DNA from 2 places in the Janthinobacterium sp. GW821-FHT03C08 genome. Region 1 is predicted to be linked to the other one. Evidence: predicted binding sites of a transcription regulator. Region 1 holds the regulator's gene; the other holds the start of a gene.
The links. Region 1 encodes LexA, which represses DNA repair genes until DNA is damaged. Its sites were predicted from a motif close to ACTGTATNNNNATACAGT; they were not measured.
Positions count from the first base shown of each region.

Region 1 (3,412 bases):
GCGTGTCCTTCGTCGATGCCACCGATGTCGCCAACGTGGCGGCCGCCATCACGCCGACGACGCGGATTGTTTTCGTGGAAACCATCGCCAACCCGCGCACGCAGATCGCCGACCTGCAAAAAATCGGCGACCTGTGCCGCGAGAAGGGCATCCTGTATATCGTCGACAATACGATGACGACGCCCTACCTGTTCCGTCCGAAGGCCGTGGGCGCGGGCCTGGTGGTCAACGCTCTGACGAAATCCATCGGCGGCCACGGCAATGCGCTGGGCGGCAGCTTGACGGACACGGGCGTGTTCGACTGGACGCAGTATCCGAATATTTTCGAGAATTACAAGAAGGCGGCGCCCGCGCAATGGGGCATTGCGCAAATCCGCGCCAAGGCCTTGCGCGACTTCGGCGCCTCCTTGGGGCCGGAAGCGGCGCACCATATCGCCGTCGGCGCGGAAACCATGGCCTTGCGCATGGACCGCACCTGCTCGAATGCCCTGGCGCTGGCCACCATACTGGCCGCCGACCCGCGCGTGGCCGCCGTGCATTATCCCGGCTTGCCGTCGCACCCGCAGCATGCGCTGGCCAGCGAGCTGTTCCGCAGCTATGGCTCGCTGTTCAGCTTTGAGTTGATGGATGGCATCGACTGCTTCGATTTCCTCAACCGCCTGAATCTGGCCATTCCCGCAAGCAACCTGGGCGACACGCGCACCCTGGTCATTCCCGTCGCCCACACGATTTTCTATGAGATGGGGGCCGAGCGCCGCGCCAGCATGGGCATCGCCGAATCGCTGATCCGCGTCTCCGTCGGCATCGAGGACGAGGTGGATCTGCTCGAGGATTTCCGCCAGGCACTTGATGTCTAAGTTGCCGGACAAATGAAAAGGGCCGCAACAGTCATGCTGTTGCGGCCCTTTGTTTTTCGCCGTTCAATGGTAATGTCTTCGTGCCTTCAGAAACCGTAGCGGGCAAGCCCAATATCGGGTTGAGTAGCGGAGCTGTACATTGTACGGGGGGCGCCCAGCTAGCGAGCAACGGATGCCCGAGAGTGGGCTGCGCAGTAGGTTTATGAGGGCGCGTTCAATCAATGCCAGCTGCGCATCAAGCCCACGGCCAGGCCTTCCAGGGCAAATTCATCTTCCGGTGACACGGTGATGACCTTGAAGTCGGGGTTTTCCGGCAGCAGTTCGATGACGGAGCCCGTCTTCTTGTAGCGCTTGACGGTGACTTCGTCGCCGATGCGGGCGACGACGATCTGGCCGTTCTTGGCGCTGTCGACCTTCTTCACGGCCAGCAAGTCGCCATCCATGATGCCGGCGTCGCGCATGGACCAGCCGCGCACCTTCAGCAGGAAGTCGGGCTTGGCCGAAAACAGGGCCGGGTCGACGTTGTAGCTCGCTTCCAGGTTTTCCTGCGCCAGGATGGGTGAACCGGCTGCCACGCGGCCGATCAGGGGCAGCGACATCAGCAGCGCTGCCGGCACCTTCGCCGGCAGCGTTTCGGCCGCCGCGCCGATCAGGCGGATGCCGCGCGAGGTGCCGGGCGAAATCTCGATCGCGCCCTTGCGGGCCAGGGCCTGCAAATGCTCTTCGGCCGCGTTGGCCGATTTGAAGCCCAATTCATTGGCGATCTCGGCACGGGTGGGAGGAAAGCCCGTATTTTCAATCGCGTCCTTGATCAGGTTCAGGATTTGTTCTTGTCGTGCTGTCAGCTTGATCATGAGCGGTGGGTGCATACTAAAATGCTGTCTATATGAACAGTCTGTATTTTTGTACAGTATCGCCCACTATGCAAGGGGATTTCGGGCTTTTTCGCCGATTTTCAAAGAAAACCTGCTATCGGGGCAAGAAAGGTGGCGGCCGGCAGGCGCGGCGCAAGCAATCATTGAATAGTTCGCAAAAGGCGGTTATAATCTTCGGCTGACCTTCCCACACCCGTCTTGACGCCGGGGTGGGCGATTATCAATCCGACCTGAAGGAGTTTGCATGCGTCATTATGAAATAGTCTTTATCGTCCATCCGGACCAAAGCGAGCAAGTGCCCGCGATGATCGAACGCTACAAAGCCAGCGTAACCACCCGCGGCGGTTCGGTTCACCGCGTGGAAGATTGGGGCCGCCGTCAAATGGCTTACTCGATCCAAAAGCTGCCTAAAGCACACTACATCTGCCTGAACATCGAATGCGACAACGAGACCCTGGTCGAGTTGGAAACAGCATTCAAATTCAATGATGCCGTGTTGCGTCACCTGACCGTTAAAATGAAGAAAGCTGAAACAGCTCCTTCGCCGATGATGAAATCGGTACAACGCGAAGACGCGGCCAAAAGCCACCGCACCGAAGCACCAGCAGCCGCTCCAGCCGCAGCCGCTTAATTTTTGACCAGGATCGTGCGCTGAACCAGCTACAAGTAACCGCCATCATTGCCGAGCGCGAAATATTGCGCTATACCCCGGCAGGGCTGCCGATTGTGAATGCAGTATTGCAACACAGTTCGCAGCAGATGGAAGCAGGAATTGCCCGTTTGACCGAGTTTGATGTTGCCGCGCTAGCCGCTGGCGAAATCTCAGGCCGGTTCAGCCAGGCAAGCTTGGGTGGGGTGTATCAGTTCACGGGTTTCCTGGCCAGAAAGAGCCGCAACAGCAAGAGTTTGGTGTTTCACATCATTGATTTTAGTGCAGTCATTCCCGACTAGCGCATTTTAGATACAGGAGCCTGACATGGCATTCGGTAAAAAGTTCGACAAAAATAAGCTCAAGCTTAAAGAAAAACGCAAACAGCAAAACCCTTTGTTCAAACGTAAGAAGTTCTGCCGCTTCACGGCAGCTCACGTTGAGCAAGTCGACTACAAAGACGTCGACACGCTGAAAGACTTCGTCCAGGAAAACGGCAAGATCATGCCAGCACGCCTGACCGGTACCAAAGCGCACTACCAGCGCCAAGTCGACACCGCAATCAAGCGCGCTCGCTTCCTCGCGCTGCTGCCATACACCGATCTGCACCACGCTTAATCGGTCAGATATTCCTGGAGAAGAACTATGCAAATCATTCTGTTAGAAAAAGTTGTAAACGTCGGTAACCTCGGCGAAGTCGTCAAAGTCAAAGACGGTTACGCACGTAACTTCCTGATCCCGCAACGCCTGGCACGTCGTGCTACGGCAACCGCCGTGGCTGAATTCGAAGTCAAGCGCGCCGAACTGGAAAAAGCTGCAGCTGCCAAACTGGCCGCATCGCAAGCCCAAGGCGAAAAACTGAGCGGTCTGACCGTTCAAGTTGCTCAAAAAGCTGGCGTCGATGGCCGTCTGTTCGGTTCCGTCACCAACTTCGACATCGCTGAAGCGCTGACCAAGCAAGGTTTTGCTGTTGAAAAAGCACAAATCCGCATGCCTACCGGCCCGTTGAAGATCGTTGGCGAGCACAACGT
Region 1 covers NZ_JBWKUP010000010.1:14,913-18,324, reverse strand. Annotated here, with positions in the region: gene AC07VL_RS15510 (cystathionine gamma-synthase family protein) at 1-857, shown strand, start outside; gene lexA (transcriptional repressor LexA) at 1,076-1,711, opposite strand; gene rpsF (30S ribosomal protein S6) at 1,977-2,363, shown strand; gene priB (primosomal replication protein N) at 2,384-2,683, shown strand; gene rpsR (30S ribosomal protein S18) at 2,709-2,999, shown strand; gene rplI (50S ribosomal protein L9) at 3,027-3,412, shown strand, end outside.

Region 2 (3,412 bases), on a different contig from region 1:
GGCATTGTCGATCAGGTTGCTCAGCAGCTCGCGCAGCATGATGGCATTGCCGGAAATCATGATCGAATACGGGGATTGCTCGAAGCCCAGGTCGATATGCTGGGCAAACGAGGCCTGCACCCAGTCCTGCACCGCGCCGCGCGCCAGTTCGCCCAGTTCGATGGGCTCGAAGGCGGTGCCCGCCTGCGGCTGGTTTTCCGCGCGCGCCAGGGCCAGCAGCTGGTTCACCAGGCGCGTGGCCGCTTCCGAACTTTTCGCCAGTTGCAGCAGCGAGCGGTGGATCTCGTCGTGGTCGGTCTGGCGCAAGGCCAGTTCCGACTGCATGCGCATGCCGGCCAGCGGCGTCTTCATCTGGTGCGCCGCGTCGGCGATGAAGCGCTTCTGCATGTCGATCGACAGCGACAGCCGTGCCAGCATCTCGTTGAGCGAACCGACCAGAGGCGTGATTTCCTCGGGCACCTGGCCCGATTCGATGGGAGACAAATCGTCGGGTGGCCGCGCGCGGATGCGTTCCTGCAGCTGCGCCAGCGGCGACAGGCCACGCGCCAGGGCAAACCAGACGAGGGCCAGGATGACGGGCAGGATGATGAACTGCGGCAAAATCACGCCCTTGATGATTTCATTGGCCAGCTGCGCCCGCTTTTCCAGCGTTTCGGCCACCTGCACCAGCGCGCGGCGCGGTTCGTCCTCGGTGCTGGAAGGCATGTCGAGATAGGTAAAGGCCACGCGCACGGGCGCGCCGTGGATGGTGTCGTTGCGGAACAGCACCGTGCCGCTGCGGTATTTGTCCGGGTCCTGCGGCGGCGGCAAGTCGCGGTCGCCGTCGAGGTATTCGCCGCGCGCGCCCACCACCAGGTAATACAGGGTATCGACATCGTCGCCGCGCAGGAAGTCGCGGCCCTGCTTGCTGCTGTGCTTGTCGGGTACGCGGCGCAGCATTTCGCCGTCGGCCTGCTTGACCTGCTGGGTCAGCACGGTGACGCTGTCTTCCAGCGCATGGTCGAAGGGCTGATTGGCGATGCTCTTGGCCACCAGGTAGGTGATGGCGATGCTCATCGGCCACAGCAGCAGCAGGGGCGCCAGCATCCAGTCGAGGATTTCGCCGAACAGCGAGTGCTCGATGGTGTCGTCCTCCTCCGTCGTGGGCGGCTCGAACCAGTCGTCGTCGACGGCTTCGTCCGGCGGCGCCTCGGGTCCCTTCACTTGCTGGAGGGAGCAGCGGAGTCGGCCGCCTCGGCGTGCAGGCGCGCTTCCGAGTATTTCTCCAGGCAGTAGCCCAGGCCGCGCACGGTGGCGATGCGCACGCCACCCACTTCGATCTTCTTGCGCAGGCGGTGCACATACACTTCGATGGCGTTGTTCGACACCTCTTCGCCCCACTCGCACAGGTGGTCGACCAGTTGCTCTTTTGAAACGAGCCGGCCCGTGCGACCCAGCAGGATTTCCAGCAGGCCCAGTTCGCGCGCCGACAAATCGAGCATCTGGTCGTTGATATACGCGCTGCGGCCCACCTGGTCATAGCTGAGCGGGCCGTGCTTGATGATGGTGGCGCCGCCGCCGGCGCCGCGGCGCGTCAGGGCGCGCACTCTTGCCTCCAGTTCCGACAGGGCGAACGGCTTAGCCATATAATCATCGGCGCCCAGGTCGAGGCCATTGACGCGCTGCTCGATGGAATCGGCGGCCGTCAGGATCAGCACGGGCAGCAGGGAAGCGCGTGCGCGCAGGCGGCGCAGCACTTCCAGCCCCGACATCTTCGGCAGGCCCAGGTCGAGGATCAGCAAGTCGAATTCCTGGGTGGACAGGGCCGTATCGGCTTCCTGGCCATTCTTGACGTAGTCGATGGCATAGCCGGACTGGCGCAGCGAACGGGTCAACCCATCGGCCAGGACGCTGTCATCTTCGGCAAGTAAAATACGCATGGTGAGGCTTCCTCTGCTTGCAACATCGGGACATCAGAAGTCTATATTGTGTTTCATTTTCCGCAAGGTGGCGAGTTTTTGTGAAAAACAAGGGCTGTATTGATCTGTTTCAAAACAAATCCACGTTCCGCTTGCATTGATCACTGTTTTTTTATACAGTGGTGTCTGTAACGAATTTAACCCCCGCGCTGAATTTAACTCACGGAATTTAACCGACGCGCTAAATGTCAGGCTGAAAGAACATATGGACGATAAAAAAGCTGTAGTACCCGCATCGGAAAAAGCCAAGGCGCTCGCCGCCGCACTGGCGCAGATCGAGAAGCAGTTTGGCAAAGGTTCGGTCATGCGCATGGATGCCAGCGCACCGATTGAAGAAGTGCAAGTCGTGTCGACCGGTTCGCTCGGCCTGGATATCGCGCTGGGCGTGGGCGGCTTGCCGCGCGGCCGCGTGGTGGAAATCTACGGTCCAGAATCGTCGGGTAAAACCACGCTGACCCTGCAAACCATTGCTGAAATGCAAAAACTGGGCGGCACCTGCGCCTTTATCGATGCCGAGCACGCGCTGGACGTTGGCTACGCGCAAAAGCTGGGCGTGAACCTGCATGAATTGCTGATCTCGCAGCCGGATACGGGCGAGCAGGCGCTGGAAATCTGCGACGCCCTCGTGCGGTCGGGCAGCGTCGACCTCGTCGTCATCGACTCCGTGGCCGCACTGACGCCACGCGCCGAGATCGAAGGCGACATGGGTGATTCCCTGCCGGGCCTGCAAGCGCGCCTGATGTCGCAAGCGTTGCGCAAGCTGACCGGTTCCATCAACCGCACGAATACCCTGGTCATCTTCATCAACCAGATCCGCATGAAGATCGGCGTGATGTTCGGCAGCCCGGAAACCACCACCGGCGGCAATGCCCTGAAATTCTACGCGTCCGTGCGCCTGGACATCCGCCGCACCGGCTCGATCAAGTCCGGCGATGAAGTGATCGGCAACGAAACCAAGGTCAAGGTCGTCAAGAACAAGATCGCGCCACCGTTCAAGGAAGCGCACTTCGACATCCTGTACGGCGCCGGCACGTCGCGCGAAGGCGAAATCCTGGACCTGGGTTCGGATGCCAAGATCGTGGAGAAATCCGGTTCGTGGTACAGCTACAACGGCGAACGCATCGGCCAGGGCAAGGACAACGCCCGTGCCTTCCTGCAAGAGCGTCCGGCCTTGGCCCGCGAGATCGAAAACAAGGTCCGCGCCTCGCTGGGCGTGCGCGAACTGCCGCCGCTGGCTGCTGAAAAGCCGGAAAAAGCCGATAAGGCGGTCGACAAGGCAGCCAAGGCTGCGGAAGCGAAGGCCGCCGAGTAGTTACGCCGATTACACCTATCAAAACCTGCTGCGCGTCGAAATTTGCGCTCTGCGATGCTCGCTGACTCGGCGTCCCCGTACCATCGTACAGTTGCGCTTCTCAAGCCAACGGCGGCGCCAGGCCTTTCTTCCGCTCGCTACG
Region 2 covers NZ_JBWKUP010000003.1:235,596-239,007, forward strand. Annotated here, with positions in the region: gene AC07VL_RS05515 (sensor histidine kinase) at 1-1,203, opposite strand, end outside; gene AC07VL_RS05520 (response regulator) at 1,200-1,919, opposite strand; gene recA (recombinase RecA) at 2,164-3,270, shown strand.
Region 2: the regulator LexA is predicted to act here: its motif matches at 2,062-2,079, upstream of recA (recombinase RecA).